DNA from 4 places in the Sphingobacterium sp. UBA3519 genome. Region 3 is predicted to be linked to each of the others. Evidence: riboswitches for the same ligand, from Rfam matches in the RefSeq annotation. Region 3 holds a riboswitch; each other region holds the start of a gene.
The links. A riboswitch is a leader RNA that binds a small molecule or an ion and turns the genes downstream of it on or off. The one in region 3 is predicted to bind S-adenosylmethionine.
Positions count from the first base shown of each region.

Region 1 (5,608 bases), on a different contig from region 3:
TATCAGGATAATAGAACATTGACGGTGCAGTATCCCGATGGGATCTGGCAGTTGATTGCATCTTTCATTTTTGGAGGATTCTGTTGGTATCTGGGCTATCGGGGCGCCTTGGCGGAATGGCTTTTAGACTGGCCGGTAACCTATAGCTATCTATTTTTTGTATTGATGGTAGCGATTATTTTCTTTTATATACGATTGGTTATCGTAATATTAGACAAAAAGCAGAACTGGCTGGTTAACCCCGAAAAACGCGCCGGTATGCAATTATTTTTTTGCTGCATACTTCCGACGCTTTTATTGTTCTGGATCATTGGCCCCGATCCACAGGCGAAGGATGAATGGCTGCTGTTTCCTTTAATGGTCATATTTAGCGGTATTCTGGTCCTGAACATGTCCTATACAGTTTATTTCTACGTCGCTGTTTACCACAGGCAAAAAATATTGATTTTAGAACAGAAAGAAACTATCCTGCAGCAGGAATCAAGAACGATAGATCTCCAGGAGCAGATTGAGCTGCTTTCTCCGGGCATCGAAGAGCTGAAAGAGATCCTGGAAACAGCAGGGGAAGATAGAGATGTGGATGCAATGGATGAAATAGACTTAGCTCTGTTAAGATCCATGGATCTGGAACAGGAAGTATTCCTGCTCAATAATAAAATCTTGTCCCAAAAGATATCCTATAAGGATATCGGGATTTTTACTTATAAAAATGGTATAGTCAGCCTTTATTTAAGAACTGCGATGGACGAAAATCTGACTTGTGGCGAGCAGCGCAGCTTAAAGGAAGTTGTCAATAGCACGAAGGGATTTGTACAAAAGATAGACCGGGATAAGGCTATACCTTTGGATATGATCCAAGCTTGCCTGCAACTGAAACGGGGCCGATTGCGTATCCTGCTCAAAATCCCTTTTGAGGGAAGGTATAATTTTGAGGTATCCGATAAAATTGCAAAACATATCAGAGAATGGGTCATGATGCAGGTGCCAATAGAAAAGGAGCAATAAAATTGAATAGATGAACTTTAATAGATAGATTATGGAAAAAGTAAGGGACAATACCTGGAAATGCCGAGCTACTGGTAAAGTTGGATTTCCTTCTTTAATTGAGGCGCAATGGGCAATGCTTCACTTTAAGTTCAGATCCCGGATGAAAAACAAACTGGATGGTAAACGTATCAAACACAGGATGGGTAAAGATGCCTGCAAAAGGGCTTATTATTGTAAGTTCTGTAAAGGTTACCATATTACCACTTGGGAAAAAGGTCACTTTAATAATTACAAGACCAAAGCCGAATCCTGGGAGATACCGAAAGGATTAGGAAATTGGAATTATTCAATAGAATAATCCCGTGGTCTATTTTCTATTCTAATTTTTTTCCTCTATAATATTCATTCCAGCTATCCTTCGCATAACCTTTGCCCAGATATTTAAATGTAAAAGCAGTTGCATCTTTTATCTCCTGACCAAAATAATAGACTTTCCAGCTATCTTTGCTGTATCCATCACCGAGAAGAACAAAGCTTTGGTCGGATACATCTTTTAGTCGATTGCCTCTATAATAGACATTCCAACTGTCTTTGGCATATCCTTCATCCAGTATTTTAAAGCTGGGCGCAGAGACATCTTTAATCTTAACGCCACGATAATAGGCATTCCAGTTGTCTATTGCATAAGCATTGCCAAGGTCTTTGAAAGATCGTGCATCGACACCTTCGACCATCTTATCCCTGTAGAAGATCCGGTTGCCTATGTTGACATAATCGTTTTCTCTGTCATGTCGAAACGTCGTCTGAGACGTAGATCTTTTATTGTGACGACCTTGTTGAGCAATACTTTTCTCCAATATACATAGCAATGCAAAGGAAATAACAAGCATATTTTTTAAGTGGATAAAGGCCATAATGTATCTGTTTTATAATATGATATTTATATTGAATCCCTCCTTTATGACCAAGATAATTCACCGAAGATTTAATCATTTTATCATTTTATTTCTCGTTATCCTTATCCGTTTCAAATGCAACTATTTTGGAATCCAAATATTTTTTTGTATATTGCTGGTTATGAGTTTTAAAGAAAAATTAGAGAACTGGCGCACGTCAATCAATCGCGCCGGTAGTGGTGAGGAATTGTATATTTTGCTTTTGAACTATAAAAGGTTTATCAACAAAAATTGGGTGGACGATTTTGGCGATCCGGGCAACTGGAAATCGGAATTAAATCAGGTCATCAGCAAAGTAAGAAACAAGGTGGATGTAGCAGATATCAGAGCCTGCCAAGATTTATCGTCCTATCAGGACGATGCCCGGCAGACCGCACATTCACTCAATCATACCTTAAAATATCATCACTCATTGACAAAAGGGTAGGCTAGGCCTACCTTTTTTTGCCGATAACGATTACTGTAAAGGAATCAGGACATTCTGTTCCAAGCGTACAGGGACATGCTTCACCGAGGTAAAACCGTCTTCCTTGGAAATGATGTTGGAAAGATCCAGTCCTCTTTTGGAGAACGTACTGATCAAAGCTGTTCTAAAGGTTGCTTTGGCTGAACCCCAGCCTTGTCCTAAAATCGTGTCATTGTTGAGCTGGATCAGTTCATCTGTTGAGTAATAACTGAATTTTTCCAGTAAGTGTTGGTAAAGATTTGTTGTAGTAGCCATACAATTTAAAAATTTAAAGGATTAAACCATAAACTGTATCCAGATCTTGTTGGGAAAATAATCGTTCTGTGACGTTTATTTTGGTCGAAACCCGTATTAATTTACCACCGCGGTGCCTCCACTCGGTTGGTATTGCATCATGCAATTCTGAATACTCTACAAATATAATAGATTATTTTTTATAATAAAAAATATTTTTGTTTTTAAGGGTAAATGAGCGCTAACAACAGGAATAGGGAGTTCAAAAGCGAGGCGCGTTGTTGGCTGTGATTTGGTTATGAAGCGGATAGCTGGGCGAAAAATTTATCATGTTACTGTAATCTCATCGAAAATACTTTTAAAAACAGAGATAAGACAATACTTTTGCGCCATGAATAGAATTGCGGAAATTAACGAATACATTGCTACCGAACGCGAGGTATTATTGCAACACCCTTTGTATCGTAAGATCAAAACGATCAAGAATCTACGTTCTTTTACAGAAGGGCATGTGTACGCTGTATGGGATTTTATGTCTTTACTAAAAGCTTTACAGATTAAATTGACCTGTACGACTTTACCTTGGTTTGCGAGTGAGCATCCATCAACACGCTATCTAATCAACGAAATTGTCTTGGCTGAGGAATCGGATGAATACATTGATGGCCGCCGTTTGAGCCACTTTGAGATGTATCTGGACGCCATGGATGCCATGGGTGCCGACCTTCATCTGGTCAACAAATTTATTGCTCAAGCCAAAAAATCGAACAACATATTCGATGTCATTGCAACGACCACATTGGACAAGCGGATCAAAGACTTTTTGAATTTTACATTCGAAGTGATTGCTGAGGGCGAGGTGCATAAAATTGCCGCAGCATTTACATTTGGACGCGAAGATCTTATCCCGGGAATGTTTACCTCTATTTTGGAAGAAATTAAAACAAACTTTCCTACAGCCAATCTGGATAGCTTTATTTATTATTTTCAACGCCATATTGATCTTGACGGCGACGAGCATGGACCGTTGGCGATGCAGATGATCACAGATCTTGCGAAGGACGATGAGGTTAAATGGACGGAAATGAAAGAGATCAGTAAAGTTGCGCTACAAAAGAGAATCCAGTTGTGGAATGCAATAGAAGATTCCTTATACGGATAATCTATTATTATACCGTCGAGAAAGGCCTTTCAAATCATGATTTGAAAGGCCTTTTTTATGTGCTGTAAAAAAGGATATTGTAAGGACTTCTTGGCAGATATTGGTCTTTTTGTTTGAATTGATGAAAAAATGTCTTTTTTCCATAACATATTGGCGTTTGTGAAGAAATCCAAGTTCCAATAAGTGTCTAAGTTTGCAACGCAAAAAAATTACATAGCACACGTGAACTTTTTTCCTCCCTATTGGGCAAAAGGCATACTAACCATGGGATTGTTAGTATGCGCTATTTCGGACACCTTCGCCCTCGATTCTTTGCGTATGTCGCTGAAAGACATGATCGACAAAGCACTACAAAACAGTAAATACATCGAGCAGTCCTATTTGCAGCTCAAAGAAACTGAGGTGGCAGTACAGCAGCAACGCATGGAGTTGCTCCCTAAGATTTCCGCCAGAGCTTCTGCTAGTTATGCAAGTAATATGCCTGTATATGACCAGGGGCTTTTAAATAAACCTTCCCAGCATGATATCATTCATTACTTGTACGATAGCGGCCTGGATTTTTATCTGAACCTCTACAATGGGCATCGGGACCTAATGAAAATAGAGTCCAAAAAACTGGAAAATGAGCTGGCTAGAATCGATTGGAAGAATGCCGCAGCACAGACGAAATTGGAGGTTTGCAATCTTTTTTTGGATTTGGAACTGTCGTATAGTAACCGATCTTTAATCGAGCAGGATATTGCTGATCAACGGGTACAGCTCAAGGAGATTGAGCATCTGTATAAGGCGGGCGTGGTATTACACAGTGACGTCTTGCGTATTTCGTTGGAACTTTCGAAGCGGGAACTGTTGCTCGTGCAGATCGGTCATGATATTCAGGCTGCAAATCAGAAGCTGCAGCTAATTGGCGGTATTACAGCAGAGATTATCCCCTTGACCGAACCTTTTAAAGTGGAAAGCCCCAGCTATGAAGCGCTTGTTGCCGAAGCGCGAAGCCATGCTTTTTCCCTTCTAAAATCCGAACAGGAAGTTGTTTTGAAGAAATTGTCGGTCAAACAGGCGCGATCAAATTATCTTCCTGAGTTGGGTTTGACCAGCACATTTACCTTTGCCAATCCACAGGTCTTCTTGTATCCCTATAATCCCAGCTGGTATAATCTGAGTATCACAGGGCTCAAATTAAGCATACCGATCTCGGCTATCTATCTCAATAAAAACGTGGTGCGCGGAGCACAGATCGCATTGGATCGACAAGAGGTAAAACACCATCATGAAGAGGAGATTCTGGAAAATCAGCTGTTACAGGCCCTGTTGGATTATCAATTGGCTATTAAGCAGCAGGACGTCTGTCAAAACAATAAGGCGTTGGCGCAGGAAAATGCACGAATTATAAAAAACAGGTATTTTAAATCATCGGCTTTGATTACGGATCTATTGGATGCTGATATGCAATACCTAAAAACACTTTTTGATCTTGAAACCGCACATATTGCGATACAGAAACATTATTATTTTATCGAATTTTTGAAGGGTACTATCTAATGAAACCTAAATCACGAAGAACAGTTGTGGAGGCACAACTCACTCGAATCACCAACTGGTTGGCCGGAATTGTCTTGTTGGCCTTGTTGTTATGGGGCGCTCAAGCATTATGGATGCGACTGCGGTATACCTACACAAATGATGCACAGGTAACGCAGTATATCAATCCCATTGTTTCCCGGGTAGGAGGATATGTAGTTTCTGTGCATTATCACGATCATCAATTGGTTAAACGGGGTGATACCTTGTTGCTTATAGATA
Region 1 covers NZ_DFPI01000022.1:192,963-198,570, reverse strand. The annotation lists gene B3297_RS11945 (hypothetical protein) at 1-1,005, shown strand, start outside; gene B3297_RS11940 (hypothetical protein) at 1,037-1,345, shown strand; gene B3297_RS11935 (DKNYY domain-containing protein) at 1,362-1,901, opposite strand; gene B3297_RS11930 (hypothetical protein) at 2,065-2,370, shown strand; gene B3297_RS11925 (5-oxoprolinase) at 2,401-2,664, opposite strand; SAM-I-IV-variant riboswitch at 2,731-2,824, opposite strand; gene B3297_RS11920 (DUF3050 domain-containing protein) at 3,035-3,805, shown strand; gene B3297_RS11915 (TolC family protein) at 4,070-5,347, shown strand; gene B3297_RS11910 (HlyD family secretion protein) at 5,347-5,608, shown strand, end outside.
Region 1: linked by a shared signal. The riboswitch ahead of B3297_RS11925 (5-oxoprolinase) and the one ahead of metE (5-methyltetrahydropteroyltriglutamate--homocysteine S-methyltransferase) in region 3 are both predicted to bind S-adenosylmethionine.

Region 2 (5,608 bases), on a different contig from region 3:
TGCTCCTTTACCATAGAAAAATTGTTCGTCTGCAAAGGCCGCTTTCACCAATACTCCATTGTTCTCATTTTCTACATTATAGAGCATGCTGTCTTTGCCTACTAGGCGTGGTAATACATAAAGTACAACTTTGTCGCCGTCGATCTCTTTTGCCGTCGGTATCAATTTGATCTTGAGGTTCTTTTCTTTCGCAAAACGAATATCTTGCTGTCCCAATTTATCAATACCAATATTGAACACATCTTCTGGTTTGACATAGATACCGTACGCATGCGAAGCAACAATACATACCTTAAATTTGGGGTCAAATCCACCTACATCCAGCGTTGGATCTGTTTCTGCAAAACCAAGTTCTTGTGCTTTCTTTAAAGCATCTGTATATTGCTGATTTTCGTTGAAAACTTTAGATAAAATGTAGTTGGAAGATCCATTAAAAATACCGCTGACAGAATGCAGTAATTCATTGTCATAGTATTCTTCTAAATTCCGTATAATGGGAATACTTCCGCAAACGGCACCTTCATATAATAAACTGGTCCCGTATTCATGTTGGATATCAACCAGCTCTTCCAAATGGCTGGCAATCATTTTTTTATTGGCAGATACCACATTTTTCCCCGATTTCAAAGCACGAACAGTTAGTTGGTATGCTGCTTCGGCATCATCGATTAGTTCGACAACAGTATTAATTTCTGGATCACCTAAAATTGTTTCGGCATCGGTAGAAAATAAATCTGCTGGTAGCGAGCGTTTTTTATCTCCGTTTTTAATGACAAATTTCTTGATCTCCAGATTAAGATCTTTGGTTTTGATGATATCGTAAAGACCTTGGCCTACGACACCAAACCCAAACATCCCTATTGTTAATTTATTACTCATATCTCTTCTTAAATTCTCTTATATATTATTTACTCTCTTATACTAATTCGTTTATGTATTCTTTTTGTTCCCGCAGAAAGCTGCTAATGATTTTTGTGAGTTTTTTTGTTTCGATCAAAAAGCCATCGTGGCCATAGGTCGATTCAATCTCTTGATAATGGGCATTGGGAACATGTTGCGCGATGAATTGTTGCTCTTGTGGCGGAAACAACAAATCTGTATTAACGCTCAGGACTAAAGTTGGACAATCAATGCTCGCCAAAGCAGATTCAATAGATCGTCTTCCCCGACCTAAATTGTGACTGTCCATTGCTTTGGTCAGGAAATAATAGCTGTACGCATTATAGCATTTCACCAATTTTTCACCCTGATAGTTCTGATAGGAGGATGCTTTATAATGATCGAGTTTTTCGTTATCATCTTCCTTTTGCGTGTTGGCATACGTTGTATAGTTGCGGTAAGACAACAGTGCCATAGCGCGTGCAACTTTCAATCCTTTAGCTCCACCATCAGGGTGATTGGCGTAAAAGGTTCGATCAGTTGTAATGGCCAGACGTTGACTTTCATTGAATGCAATACCCCATGGTGAGTGGACGGCATTTGTTCCAACCACGATGAGATGGTTGATGGCTATACTGTGCGATACGGCCCATTCCAATGCTTGTTGACCGCCTAATGACCCCCCGATAAGGATCTCTATTTGTTTGATTTCCAGGTGGTCCGCAAGGACTTGATGTGCGTGAACCAAATCCCTCACTGTGAATTCGGGGAAAGATAGGTAATAGGGTTGTCCGGTTGCTGGGTTTACAGATAGCGGATTACTGCTATTATATGCTGATCCTATGACATTGGCACAAATAATATAATAATCGTTTGCATCAAACAACTCACCTGTTCCAAAAAGACCGGACCACCAATCCAGCACATCTGCATTGGCCGTTAATGCATGGCAAACCCAGATCACATTGCTGCGATCTGCGTTGGGTTTGCCAAATGTTTCATAACTGATTTGTAAATCAGTAAGCTCTCTTCCATTTTCAAATACAAAAGGCTCCGGGTGCAGATATATATGCTTACTCATTTCACGTTTAAGTTTTAAGCCGAAAAAATCTGATTATTTAATTTTATCAAAAGCTTGTTGTAAATCAACTTTGATATCATCAATATGCTCTATTCCTACAGAAAGACGTAATAAGCCTTTGAAGACTCCGGCATTGGCTTGATCTTCATCACTCAATTGTTGATGGGTTGTAGCTGCTGGATGAATAATCAATGACTTCGTATCACCAACATTGGCTAAATGACTGATCAATTCTAAGCTGTCGATAAAGCTATTGGCCTTTTGCGCTGCGTCACCTTTAAGCTGGAAAGAAAGTACCGCGCCATAGCCATTTTTAAGGTATTTTTGTGCGTTAGCGAAGCTCGGAGAGCTTTTTAATCCCGGATAGTTTACTTTTTCTACCTGTGGATGCGCCTCAAGCCATTTTGCGACCTCTAAAGTGTTGTCTACATGGCGTTGCACCCGCAAAGACAAGGTTTCAAGTCCTTGTAATAATAAAAATGAATTGAAAGGGGAGAGTGCTGGTCCGAAATCCCGGAGCCCTTCCACACGCGCCCGAATGGCAAATTGAATATTTCCGAATGGTCCGCTTTCACCGAAAACTTCGGAAAATACTAAACCATGATAGCCTTCAGATGGTTCGGAAAATTGCGGGTATTTTCCATTGCCCCAATTGTAGTTTCCGCCGTCGACGATGACACCGCCAATGCTTGTGCCATGTCCACCGATCCATTTAGTTGCCGATTCAACAACCACATTTGCACCATACTCCAGAGGTTTAAATAAATAACCTCCGGCTCCAAAAGTATTGTCGACGATTAATGGTAAGTCATATTTTTTTGCTACGGCAGCAATTTTTTCAAAGTCGGGAATATTGAAACTTGGGTTTCCGATTGTTTCAACATAGATTGCTTTTGTTTTATCATCAATGAGCGCTTCAATTTTATCGGCTTCGGCGTCTGTTGCAAAACGAGCTTCGATGCCTAGGCGCTTAAAAGAAACTTTAAACTGGTTGAATGTACCGCCGTATAAGTTGGATCCCGCAACAAAATTGTCACCACTTTCCAAAATATTATTTAAAGCTATAAACTGTGCCGCCTGGCCGGATGCAACAGCAACAGCTGCAACTCCACCTTCCAGTGCCGCAATACGTTGTTCGAAAACATCCGTAGTAGGGTTCATAATCCGTGTATAAATATTACCGAACTGCTTTAATGCAAATAAGTTTGCGCCGTGTTCGGCATTTTCAAATACAAAAGATGTTGTTTGATATATAGGAACTGCTCTAGATCCCGTAGTAGGGTCAGCGACTTGGCCAGCGTGAACCTGAAGAGTTTCGAATTTTAAATTTTTGTTTGAAGACATAATATATCAGATTTTAAGGGTTCAAAAAGAAATTGCAAAGTAAAAAGAGAAGCATACACACCTCCTTGAAGGGTCTGTTAAATCTTTATCCAAGAAAACGGAAATGATTTTTAACAAGCATGGAAGTGCATATGCATACGCATTCGCATTCGCATCGATACAATTGTACGATGGGTTACACTTTCGCTTATCGTGCGGTTCACTTGTGTTGAACCTGAATTTTTAATGGACTTCAGTAATTTAATAATCATTGTCTTATGTCATTTATATGCTCCAAAACGATATTGTTTTGGACAGGAATTGGCACCTTTTCAAACAAATTGAAGGTTGCCAGTGGGTCATTGAGCCAGTCTCTCGCCACTTCTTTATAAATCAAGACCTACTGATGAAGGGAGGTGTTGATTAGAAATCTTCTTTCGAAGACGACACAAATATAAACTCTTTTTTTATTAAAGCAAAAGAAATGGTATTTTTTAGTTAAAGGAATTTTGAATAACATGCCGATTGGCATCGCATATCTTCCGATGAAACCGCAAAAGTAACTGTCAATCGGGTATTATGATTTCTTTAAATTGATCCGTTCTGCAGTTTGATTTAAATCTGTTAGGAGAGGTTTAAGCGCATCGATTCTACTATGGATATCATAGGCGAGGTGGCGATTCGTCTTTTTGTTTAACGATAGCGAGAGGCCCACCAAATGGGAATTGACCTGATATGCGAGTGCCTGAAAATGGTGAATATGTGACCAATCCATCCATTTGTGCTCGGGTTCTTTTTTCATTTGATTAATGGCGTCTGAAAACAGGGCCATGGCGGTCTGCGCCTTTTTACGAGCCAGTCGTATATCAAACGAACTTTGTCTTTCGTCCGACAGACGGTTATTGATGATCTGGAAATAATGCGCGTTGTAAAGGGATACCTCTTTTGCCAGCTGAACCATGCCTGTGCTCTGGCGTACAGGTATCAAGAAATAACCCGCTATAGCCAAGAATGCTCCAATCAGTGTGAAAAGTATTCGGCTGCCTAAAATGAGATTGATGTTGCCTTCGAACAGATTGAGTGCAATCACAATTCCCAAGGTAATGAAGATGACACTGACCATATAGTTAGATCGGTTGAACAAAAAGAATCCAAAAAGACCCAATGCAGCTATGGTTAGGAGTGCTGGAAGAAAATGAATAGAAATTAAGCAGAACACACCAACTATAATACCCGAGAATGTACCGACAATACGTTCTATATTACGGGTTTTTGTCATTGAAAATGCTGGCCTGGCAACAATAGCGATCGTCAGTAAGATCCAATAGGTATATTTAAAATCCAAAAATAAAATACCGATCAATGCACCTGTTCCAAAAAGAAGAGCCATCCGAACCGCAAATCGAAAAAGCGGATTATTCAGATGGAGTTTACTTTTTAGATCAGCGAGATTACGTAATGGTCGACTGATAAATTGTTGGTACTCGCTGGTGTCAATCTTATCCTGAATTTCCTGATTTTGATAAAAAGCGACCTGGATTCTGTTGAGTACATCAATAATTGCTTCGATGTTGCTTATGATCGAACATAATATACCTTTTGCTGGATCGGCCTGTTGTTCTTGAATTTCTTTTAAATCCCGTAAGAGGGCATTAATTTTAAAGTTATTATGGTATAATTGATGTGCATACCGGAACCTCTTGTTGGGTTGTGAAAAGCTATCGATTTCTAACGCTAATAATTTGATTGTGTGACGAATTAAGGGGAGGCTGCCCGTGTCTGCAAGATTTTTGCGAATTGCATCGTAGTCATGATCAAGCGCAATAATTAACTCATGGAGGTCAATTAATCCATAAACCTGACTGAGCCAATAATTGCTTTTATGCCACTGTTGGCTTATGATTTTTTTTTCTCGAAACAGAAGAGACCTGATTTGTTCCTGCTGTTCGCTGATCTGGCCATGAATTTTTCCTACGCGACTGTACGTAATATTCAAAGGAATATCGGGATCGTAAGACTGTGATCGTATCAATAGAAATTGGGACAATCCATGAAAGCCATTAGCCATGGCATGTTTTAAAGAGCGATAAGGTTGTATATAGGCTTGTAAAAGGCTAAAAAAGTAATATATTATGGACCCTGTTGTAATCTGTAAGCTAACCGCAAAGGGGTGTTGTGGGGCCATTCCGATCACAAAACTCATGAGAATCAATGTCATGTTTCCAATTGCAGCATAGCGGGCTCCAAAAATGCCGTATAAGGTGCATATAAAACCGGCTGACGCTAGCACGATAACCAAGGGCCAATGATAGGGAAATACAATAG
Region 2 covers NZ_DFPI01000026.1:277,867-283,474, reverse strand. The annotation lists gene B3297_RS18305 (homoserine dehydrogenase) at 1-879, opposite strand, end outside; gene B3297_RS18300 (homoserine O-acetyltransferase family protein) at 917-1,960, opposite strand; gene B3297_RS18295 (O-acetylhomoserine aminocarboxypropyltransferase/cysteine synthase family protein) at 1,994-3,304, opposite strand; SAM riboswitch class I at 3,566-3,678, opposite strand; gene B3297_RS18290 (FUSC family protein) at 3,861-5,608, opposite strand, start outside.
Region 2: linked by a shared signal. The riboswitch ahead of B3297_RS18295 (O-acetylhomoserine aminocarboxypropyltransferase/cysteine synthase family protein) and the one ahead of metE (5-methyltetrahydropteroyltriglutamate--homocysteine S-methyltransferase) in region 3 are both predicted to bind S-adenosylmethionine.

Region 3 (5,608 bases):
TATTTGATGAGTCCGTCAATGCTGCGATTACAGCTGTTGCCGGTAAGCTTGAACGACGGGAGGTAGTTGACTTCGCTAAGGTTCAACAGGAGCGTAACATTGAAAAATCCAAGCAGGAACAGGCCAAACAACGTCTTTTGGCCGAGCAACTCGAAATACAGTATAGAATTGAAGAATTAAAAAACAAACAACATGTTGTTTTCTCAAACTTTAAAGAGCAAGAAGACCAATTACGTGCATTGTATCCAAATGTAATTGAAATCAAAAATTCATTCTACGAAACATACATCAAAAGACCGGAGTACCAGAAATTTATCAAATTTTCTGTTTCAAATGAGCTTACCGACGATAATTTGGTACAGGCTTTTATCATGTTAAATGCTTCAAAGGTAGATGATCAGATCAATGGGAAGGACGATAGCACGCGGTTTGTTATCCCCCTAATGGACCCACTGGTCAATCAACAAACAAAATTCCGGGTAGCCACATTACCTCCAAGAGAGAATGCGAAACTTGCGAAAACAATTTCTGATTTGGAAAAAAGATTGGATATCCTCAACAGAAAAAACGCGTGGAGTGGCTTTAATGTATATGATTCCGTTGCCATGCTGGGCGGCAAAAAAGCAGACTACATCGAAGATATTGCTATTGGAATGGAGCTTGCTAAACGTCCATTAAAGGATCGATTGAATGTGATCATCGTTCAAGAACTTATCAAAGAGGAGTTGGCTCAACGCGACATTAAAGCTCCTTTCAATATTGAAATATGGAGCACAAACAATATATTACTAAATAATATTTTAAACGAAGCCGCTTTAAATAACCCAACAAATACAACCAAATACTCAACGGCACTTTTTAAAGGTGATATCGGTGCTGCGCCAGGAAAATTAACCATCTATTTCCCCAATAAAAAGGCGATAATTGCCGATAATATGGGCTATCTGTTGCTGCCCATGCTGGCACTGCTTTTCTTGTTGGTGGGGTGTTTTGCTTATACACTGATTATCATCTTCAGACAAAAGAAAGTTTCGGAAATGAAGACGGATTTCATCAACAACATGACGCATGAGTTTAAAACACCTGTTGCAACAATTATGATTGCCAGTGAGTCACTTAAAGATCCAGACATCAATGCCGACCACAAGCGCGTTCAGAAATTGGCTAATATCATCTACGACGAAAATGTTAGACTCGGAAATCATATTGAACGTGTGCTCGATTTGGCAAGACTAGAAAAAGAAACGCTAAAACTCGACCAGGTAGAAGTATGCATCAATGATCTTGTTTCGGCAGTAACGGATAGTATGCAGCTACGGATGCAAAATATTGGCGGGAAATTCAGTATAGATCTTGCAGCGACCAAGGATGTTGTCGTTGGTGATGAGTTACATTTTTCCAATGTATTTTACAATCTTTTGGATAATGCCATCAAGTACAGCAAAGGAGATTTACATGTCAACATCAATTCAAAAAATGTTGGCGACACCATTGTTGTCACCATAGCCGACAATGGTATTGGGATGAGCCGGGATCACCTGCAAAAGATTTTCGACCAGTTTTACCGTATTCCAACTGGGAATGTTCATAATGTCAAAGGATTTGGCCTTGGCTTAAGTTATGTACAGGACATTCTGAGAAGGCTGAACGGAAAAATTACAGTTAAAAGTGAAAAAGATAAAGGCACGACCTTTGAAGTAATTTTGCCTATTAAAAAATAAAACGTTCCTTTTTTGTATATTTCCTCTTTAAAAAATTTCAAAGGTTGAGGAAGGCTGATTTATCAGCATCAAGGGACATTGGTGAAAATTAATATATTCATTATGCAAAAGATATTATTAGCAGAAGATGATCCTAATTTGGGGGATCTTTTAAAAGACTATCTCGAATTAAAGGGAAAATTTGACGTCACATTATGCACGGATGGAGATGAAGCGATTTCTCAATTCAAAAAAAATAACTACGACCTTTGTATTTTTGATGTCATGATGCCAAAAAAGGACGGATTTACAGTTGGACGTGAAATCAGAAAAACAAACAATACTGTTCCTATTATCTTTGCCACAGCAAAGGGGATGATGGAAGATAAGACCGAAGCCTTTGAGCTAGGAGGAGATGATTATATCACCAAGCCTTTTCGAGTGGAAGAATTATTGCTCCGCATCAATGCTTTGCTGAAACGCAGTGTTCGAGACAAAGAAGAAGAAGTGGTTGCGGATAAATTTGAAATTGGCGATTATTTCTTTGATTATACAAGTCAGCAGATTTCTTACAAAGGACAGATGCAAAAACTCTCCACGAAAGAAGCTGAACTACTCCGCTTGCTTTGCTTAAAGAAAAATGATGTGCTGACCCGGGAAGAAGCGTTGTTAAAAATATGGCATGATGATAACTATTTTACGGGTAGAAGTATGGATGTATTTCTCAGTAAACTTCGTAAATATCTAAAAGAAGATAGCAAAGTTGAAATTGTCAATGTGCACGGAAAAGGTTACAAACTTTTGGTCAGCTAAAAAAAGGGGAATGAAAAATATAGTCATTCCCCTTTTTATGCTACACACGTATTCAAGCGTGACTTACTCGAATTCGTGGATGAAAATAAAAGAACAAAACAATTTCATCCTTAGTAGAATATAAAAAATTGACGCACTTTTATAAAAAATTTGCATTTCAAAAAGAAATGTTCTAACTTAGCGTCGCTTATAGAGAAAGGCAGAGGGAATAGACCCGATGAAGCCTTAGCAACCTGTCCCTTGACAAGGTGCTAAATTCTACCCTACTTGATATGGGAATGATAAGCCGAAGTCACCAAATTCTAGTGTGTCCTTCTCTCTCTAGCAAGAAATATAGTTGAAAAAGAAATATTAAAAACATTCATTATGTTATTGACTAACAATTTAGGTTACCCTCGTGTGGGCGCGTTCCGCGAATTGAAAAAAGCCAATGAGGCCTATTGGGCTAAAAAATCTTCTGTTGAGGAATTATTGGACACAGCAAAAAAAATTCGTGAAGGCAATTGGAAAACACAAAAAGATGCTGGAATAGATTTGATCCCTTCCAATGATTTCTCTTTTTACGATCAAGTATTGGATTTAACCCTCACTGTTGGTGCAATTCCTGCTCGCTACCATTCTTTATTGAATAAAGTAGACAACAATTACAGTTTAGATCTATATTTTGCCATGGCGCGCGGTTTCCAACAAGAAGGAATCGACGTGACTGCAATGGAAATGACCAAGTGGTTGGATACGAACTACCACTACATGGTACCAGAATTCACCAAAGATCAAGAATTCAAATTGACTTCCGAAAAATTCTTAAATGAATACAACGAAGCAAAATCATTGGGCATCGATACTAAACCAGTTCTATTAGGTCCTATTACATACCTTTTGATCGGTAAAGAAAAAGAAGCTGGCTTCGACCGTATCGATTTATTGGATAAACTTATTCCAGTATATGAGCAAATACTAGCTAAACTAGCTGATGCTGGTGCACAATATGTTCAGATTGACGAGCCTTTCTTAGCATTGGATTTAGATGCTAAAGTAAAAGCTTTATATCAACCTACTTTCGAAAAATTAGCTGCAGCAGCAAAAAATATCAAATTAATCGCAACGACTTACTTCGAATCTTTAAAAGACAACGAAGATATCGCAGTTAACCTACCTATCCATGCTTTACATTTGGATCTGGTACGCGGTGAAAATCAATTGGATACGGTATTGGCTAAAGTTCCTGCTTCATTAACATTATCTTTAGGTATTGTTGAAGGCCGTAACATCTGGAAAAATGATTACGAAAAATCATTGGTTAAAATCAAACAGGCTGTTGATGCATTAGGAAAAGACCGTGTATGGGTAGCTCCTTCTTCATCACTGTTGCACGTTCCTTTTGACTTAGACAATGAACACAATGAACAATCGCTACCAGCTGAAGTAAAAAACTGGTTAGCATTTGCTAAACAAAAATTAGCTGAAGTAAAAGACTTAGCCGTACTAGCGGAGGGAGAAGTTGATGCTGAAACAGCAAAACGCTTCGAAGCGAACAAAGCGGCTGCTGAAAGCCGCCGTACCTCTCCATTGATCCACAAACCAGAGGTTAAAACACGTACAAGCAATATTACTGATGACGATGCAAAACGCACTTCAGCATTTGCAGACCGTAAAGCAGCGCAACAAGCGAAATTCAACTTACCGGCGTTCCCGACCACAACTATCGGTTCATTCCCACAAACGAAAGATGTTCGTAAATGGAGAGCAGATCTGAAAAAGGGTGCTATTACGCAGGCAGAATACGATAAAGCAATCGCAGAAGAAACAGAAAACACCATCCGTCTTCAAGAGCAATTGGATATCGACGTATTAGTACACGGCGAATTCGAACGTAATGACATGGTTGAATACTTCGGTGAACAATTGGCTGGTTACGCTTTCACACAAAATGGTTGGGTACAATCTTACGGTTCACGTTGTGTAAAACCTCCGATTATCTATGGTGACGTATACCGTCCTGAAGATATGACTGTCCGTTGGTCTTCATATGCACAATCATTGACAAATCGTCCGGTTAAAGGTATGTTGACTGGTCCTGTAACAATCTTACAATGGTCTTTCGTACGTAACGATCAACCGCGCTCAACAACGACTTACCAAATTGCATTGGCGATCTTGGATGAAGTACAAGCCTTGGAAAAAGCAGGTATCAAAATCATACAAATCGATGAACCAGCTATCCGTGAAGGATTACCGTTACGTAAAGCTGATCAAAAAGATTACTTGAACTGGGCAGTACGTGCTTTCCGTGTCTCTTCATCAAATGTTGAAGACGATACACAGATTCACACACACATGTGTTATTCTGAGTTCAATAATGTGATCGAAGATATCGCTGCAATGGATGCCGATGTTATTACGATTGAGACTTCACGTTCTCAAATGAAATTATTGAATGCTTTCGCCGGTGATTTCAAATATCCAAATGATATTGGTCCAGGTGTTTATGACATTCACTCACCACGTGTTCCAAGCAAAGATGAGATGGTAGATCTATTGCGCAAAGCAAAAGCAGTAGTTCCAGCAGAACAACTTTGGGTTAATCCTGACTGTGGTTTGAAAACTCGTGCTTGGCCAGAAACCAAAGCGGCTTTAGAGTCTATGGTTGAGGCTGCGAAAATCTTAAGAGCAGAATAATTCTTAAACTATATTGATAAAGCCCTAGCTGAAATTTCAGCTAGGGCTTCTTTATTGGGCTTCGTTCAAAATAAAAACTGTTATCCGAATAAGGTGAGATTATTTTCGGCTGTTCTTCCGTTCTTTCTTGTTTTCCTTTTCGTTCCCGTTCTTAATTTCCTGTTTTCCTTTAATCCGATCTTCAATCGCCTTCAGGTTTGACGAAAAATCGAGGTCAACATTTTCAAGTTTAGCCTTTTTTAACGCCTTCAATGCCTTTTTGTATTTTCTCATTTTTTCAAATAGCAGTGCTTTCTTGATCCAGATTCCTGTCAAGGGCATGGCCGGAAGTGTCAAAGCAAATTTGATCGTCTTTTTTGCAGCTTCATACTCCCCCATATCAATCAATGTCTGAATGAAATAAGGATATACTTCCA
Region 3 covers NZ_DFPI01000011.1:175,275-180,882, reverse strand. The annotation lists gene B3297_RS06270 (sensor histidine kinase) at 1-1,721, shown strand, start outside; gene B3297_RS06265 (response regulator transcription factor) at 1,824-2,513, shown strand; SAM riboswitch class I at 2,698-2,801, shown strand; gene metE (5-methyltetrahydropteroyltriglutamate--homocysteine S-methyltransferase) at 2,880-5,192, shown strand; gene B3297_RS06255 (hypothetical protein) at 5,292-5,608, opposite strand, start outside.

Region 4 (5,608 bases), on a different contig from region 3:
TCATCGAACGTATTGGTTCTTACAACCCAAACACAAATCCAGCAACTATCGTTTTGGATTTTGAAAAAGCTTTGGATTGGATGAATAAAGGTGCTCAACCAACTGACACTGCTCGTGCTATCCTTTCTTACAAAGGTGTTCTTTACAAAAAACACTTGCAAGGTGGTGTGAAAAAAGGTGCTTTTGATGAAGCTGCTGCTGAAGCTAAATTTACAGCTTGGACTGACGCTCAAGAAGCTAGAATCTCTGGTAAAAAAGATGGTTTAGCACAAACTAAAGCTGAAGCTAAAAAAGCTGCTTTAGTGGCTGAAGCTAAGAAAAAAGAAGAAAAAGCTGCTGCTGTTGCTGCTAAAAATGCTCCTGTAGCAGAAGAAACTGCTGCTGAAGAGACTGAAGCTCCTGCATCAGAAGAAACTGAAGGTTAATTCTTTCATAAAGTATTCGAGAAAGCCGACTCAATCTTGAGCCGGCTTTTTTTGAAACAGCCAATAGGCTAATCGTTTGCCAAATCATGTCTCACAGCTAATCGCCAAATAAGAAAAATATGACTATTGATCAATGCTTTTACATCGGTTACATCAGTAAAACAAGAGGTCTTAAAGGAGAAGTACAACTGTTTTTTGAATTCGAAGAATACGAGAGTTTGGATATCGATGTTGTCTTTGTAGAAGTGAACAAAAAGCTTGTTCCTTATTTTGTTGATGCCATTAAATTTCAAAAAAATAGCACTGCTTATGTAACATTTGAGGATGTGGATCATATCGATAAGGCTCAGGTACTCGTTCGTAAAAAGCTATATCTTTCCAATGATAAAATGCCCGAGCGAGACCCGGATGATTTTAGATATACTGATTTAATCGGATTTTTAGTGATCGATGAAAACCATGGCGAACTGGGGCAAATAACAGATGTTCAGGAATTCCCACAACAATTTGTCGCCACAGTAGATATGGATGGCAAAGAACTGATGTTTCCGCTGTCCGACGATTTGATCTTAGGAATTGATGGCGAAGAGGAGATCATTGAAGTTGAATTGCCTGAGGGATTGGTCGATCTGTATAAGGAATAGGCATATCCCCAAGCTTATTCAATTGAATATCCTATACTTACTATTGCAGTAATTTCTTATCTTGGTCCTTATATATTAATATTACTATTGGGCATAATTATTAATTGATTTTGAAACCGTTATTACTGCTGTTATTCACACTCTCATTGTCTTCGTGTACTTTCTTTGGGAAGAAAAAGGAGTTTCCTGAAGGTAACTACCAAATGATATTGGGCTATCCAAATGATGAGTATCATAAATTAAAAAGAGAATCTCCCCAAAATGTGGAGGCAGATACCTATGGTAATGATCCTATTCTATACCGATCCTTTCTTTCGCTTCATGATAAGGACCAGTTTGTCATGGCGATTGATGATATCTTACTCTTTGGTAAGTACAAATTTGACGGTGATAGATTAGAATTGACGGATGAGAAAAAAGGTAGTGTCGCTTTGGATATTGTTAAAATAAAAAAAGATTTTGTTCAGCTGAGAGGTGATTTTTCACAGTTTAGCTCAGCACGTATACCCACTAGTGAAAGACTTTATATCAACTTTGTGTTAGATAAAACCCTTATCCGGGAAACGCCCAGTAAATTTGATAGCCAAGTGAATTTATGGCGAAATGCTCCGGTAAAATCAGAAAGTGAAAAGGAGATAAAAGCGAGGGCCTTGAATTTCGTAGATTATTCTATCGCTTATTTCCAACACATATCAAGCTCTGGCACCCATCACGATTATCGAATGGATGGTGTCGAATCACCAATTATTTATGCCGAGAATGGCATTGTGCTCAAGGCATGGGCAGATGTTCCTGATTCTTGGAAGGAATTATTTTACAACGAAAAAGAGGCATTAGTCGCCTATCACTATTTATTTGACGGATTTAAATATGGATCGAAAGAAGAGTACCATGTTCGGGGACTCTTATTGATCACATTTTATCTCAAAAATTTACGGAATTCTTTGGCAGCTAATCTTTAGCCAATGTTCTTGTGGCATAGTCAATCTCTTCGCTGTCTATGATCCTCGATCGTTAATTCTACTGGTTTTTCTAGGTCTTTAACTCTTGGTAGCGCGAAGAATCCTGTCGTTGCATGGACACAAAGCTAAAGTGACGTTGAAACATCGTTTATTGAAGTCTTTTTGCTGCTATTTTTGCCTTTTCGAAAAAATATTTTTGTCTTTTGATTTTTTAAAACGATATTAGCAACGCTTATAGAGAAAGGCCGAGGGAATAGACCCGTTGAAGCCTTAGCAACCTGTATTGTTCAAGGTGCTAAATTCTACCCTACTCCATGTGGGAAAGATAAGTTACATGTAGATAAACGATTCCTCGACGTGTGCGTTTCGATGTAAGCCAACCAAACTAAAAACAGTTTTTTAATGAAGATTATCGATCATATCCAGAATGCCAAAGGAAAAACATTGTTTTCTTTTGAGCTATTGCCACCGGCGAAAGGGCAGGGCATCCAAAGTATTTTTAAAACCATGGATGAACTGATGGAGTTTAAACCTCCTTTTATCGACGTCACCTACCATCGGGAAGATTATATCTATAAAGAGCATGCGAGTGGATTACTGGAACGTGTTTCCTATCGTAAACGTCCTGGGACAGTGGCGATATGTGCGGCCATCATGAATAAATATAAAGTGGATGCGGTGCCACATTTGATATGTGGGGGTTTTACAAAAGAGGAAACTGAAAATGCATTGATCGATTTGAACTTCCTGGGGATAGATAACGTTTTGGTGTTGCGGGGTGATGCACGTAAGGGCGATGCCGATTTTATACCAACCGATGGTGGACATGCTTTTGCAACAGACCTATTGGAACAGGTAACCGATATGAATAAAGGAAAGTATCTGCATGAAGACATTATCACGTCGGAAAAGACTGATTTTTGCATCGGAGTAGCCGGGTATCCCGAAAAGCATTTTGAATCTCCAAATTTCAATACTGATTTTAAATATCTGAAACAAAAAGTCGATATGGGAGCAGAGTTTATTGTGACTCAGATGTTCTTTAATGTTGAAAAATACAAGGAATTTGTAACAAAATGTAGGGACAATGGAATCCATGTGCCCATTATTCCGGGATTAAAACCACTGACAACAAAAAAGCAATTGGTGACCTTGCCAAGAATTTTTCATTTAGATATTCCAGAGGAACTGAGTGACGCTGTCGCGGCATGTAAAACGAATGCCGACGTCAGACAGGTAGGTGAAGAGTGGTTGGTACAACAGTGTCAGGAGCTGATTAAATTTGGCGCTCCGGTATTACATTTTTATACGATGAGTAATCCTGGTCCAACAAAGAAGATTGTTGAAAAACTAGCCTAACTCATAAAATGATAAAAAAGGGAGCAGATAAGCTCCCTTTTTTATGATAATATTCATTGTGAAAGCCTGAAATAGGTTGAAAGTCTCGGCAGCGTGGTTTAGGTCGATCTCTATATTCAGTGTTGAATAGCCTGTTTACAGTCAGGTACTGGTGTTAAATAGTGTTAATTCGTGTGTCGGAGTCAGGATAACTTTTTAACTTAAAGTGCTAAAAAGGATTTTAACAATAGACCAATTGACCTTATGACGTACAATAGATTAAATTCTCTACTCGGTTTTGCTTGCGGACTAATTGCCACCTGTGTATATATCGCTACAGTTGAAAAGACGGTAAGCTGGTGGGATTGCGGTGAATTTATAGCCTGTGCCTATAAATTGGAGGTGGCACATCAACCGGGAGCACCATTGTTTCTTCTTATTCAGAATATATTTTCTAATCTCGCTTTAGGGAATAAGGGGCAGATCGCCTATTGGATGAATATAGGTTCTGCAGTTTGCAGTGGAATTACTGTTACCTTTTTATTTTGGACAATAACCGCCATTGCTAAAAAGCTACTCAACAAAGACAAACAAGCTTCTTTGTCAACCTACCTGCAGATCTTCGGCGCAGGAGTTGTCGGTGCAATGGCATTTAGTTTCAGCGATTCATTTTGGTATTCGGCAGTAGAATCTGAAGTTTATGCAATGTCTTCCTTATGTACAGCAGTTGTATTTTGGGCAATTTTAAAGTGGGAAGTCCGTGCAGATGAAGACGGTAGCGATCGTTGGCTGGTTTTTATTGCTTTTGTTATGGGGCTTTCGATCGGAGTGCATCTATTAAATCTTTTAGCAATCCCGGCTATCGCGATGGTTGTTTATTTCCGAAGAGCGAGACAGGTTAATGCGAAAGGGACAATAAAAGCTTTCCTCGTCGGAGTGCTGATCTTGGGGGCCGTTTTGTGGGGAATTATTCAATGGTTAGTCGGTCTAGCGGCTAAAGTGGATCTCGTATTTGTGAACTCATTGGGAATGGGATTTGGTACCGGAATTTTTTTCTCGTGCCTATTATTGGGGGGATTGATAATTTACGGTCTATATTATTCCTATAAAAAGCAGAAATATACACTCAATACAGCCTTGCTGGTTCTTTGTTTTGTTTTATTTGGATACAGTTCCTACACCATGGTCATGATCCGAGGGAAAGCAAATCCATCCTTGAACAATAATGCGCCGGATAATGTATTTTCTTTTTTAGGATATTTGAGCCGTGAACAATATATACGGGAACCGTTACTCAAAGGACCTTATTATGACTCGCAAGTGGTTGGCGTCGATAGTAAGACGAGCTATCGGAAAGATAAGTCGGAGTATGTTCCCTTCACACAGGTAGACAAATATCAATTTGATAAGGAAACCTTTTTCCCGCGTATCTATAGCCAAGATGGAAGCCATCAAGCTTATTACAGAAGTTACCTCAATTTGAAAGAAGGGCAACAGCCAACGTTTTCCGATAATTTTAAGTTCTTTTTTAATTTTCAACTGGGAGATATGTATACCCGATATTTCTTATGGAATTTTGTGGGTAGACAGAATGACAGGCAAGGATATGGGACCTATAGTGACGGCAACTGGTTGTCGGGGATCAGACCATTGGATAATTGGCGTTTAGGGGGGCAAGATAAAATATCTCGATCGCAGGAGCATGACCCGAGCCGGAACACTTATTTTTTTCTTCCACTGCTACTCGGAATAGCTGGTGCGATCTGGTTGTACCGAAACAATAAACCTTATACCTTGGTACTGACCTTGCTGTTTGTGTTTACGGGGGTAGCGATCGTAGTTTATCTCAACCAAACTCCTATGCAACCCCGGGAACGAGATTATGCTTACGTGGGGTCTTTCTATGCTTTTGCGATCTGGATTGGGCTGGGAGTAATAGCATTTGTTCGGTTTTTCAACCGTTTTGTACAAACACGTTACGCTTTAGCGACAGGTATTTCTTTTGCGCTGTTGGGAGGCCCTATTATTTTGGCTCATCAAAACTGGGATGATCATAATCGGTCCGAGAAATCGTTGGCAAGGGATATGGCACGCAATTATTTGGAATCCTGTGCTCCAAATGCTATTCTATTTACCTATGGCGATCATGATACATTTCCTGTATGGTATTTGCAAGAAGTAGAGGGCGTACGTCCGGATGTTCGGGTTGTCGTGTTAAGCTATCTCACAGGCGATTGGT
Region 4 covers NZ_DFPI01000024.1:351,055-356,662, reverse strand. The annotation lists gene B3297_RS14050 (30S ribosomal protein S16) at 1-425, shown strand, start outside; gene rimM (ribosome maturation factor RimM) at 545-1,069, shown strand; gene B3297_RS14040 (hypothetical protein) at 1,180-2,031, shown strand; SAM riboswitch class I at 2,261-2,363, shown strand; gene B3297_RS14035 (methylenetetrahydrofolate reductase) at 2,434-3,390, shown strand; gene B3297_RS14030 (DUF2723 domain-containing protein) at 3,634-5,608, shown strand, end outside.
Region 4: linked by a shared signal. The riboswitch ahead of B3297_RS14035 (methylenetetrahydrofolate reductase) and the one ahead of metE (5-methyltetrahydropteroyltriglutamate--homocysteine S-methyltransferase) in region 3 are both predicted to bind S-adenosylmethionine.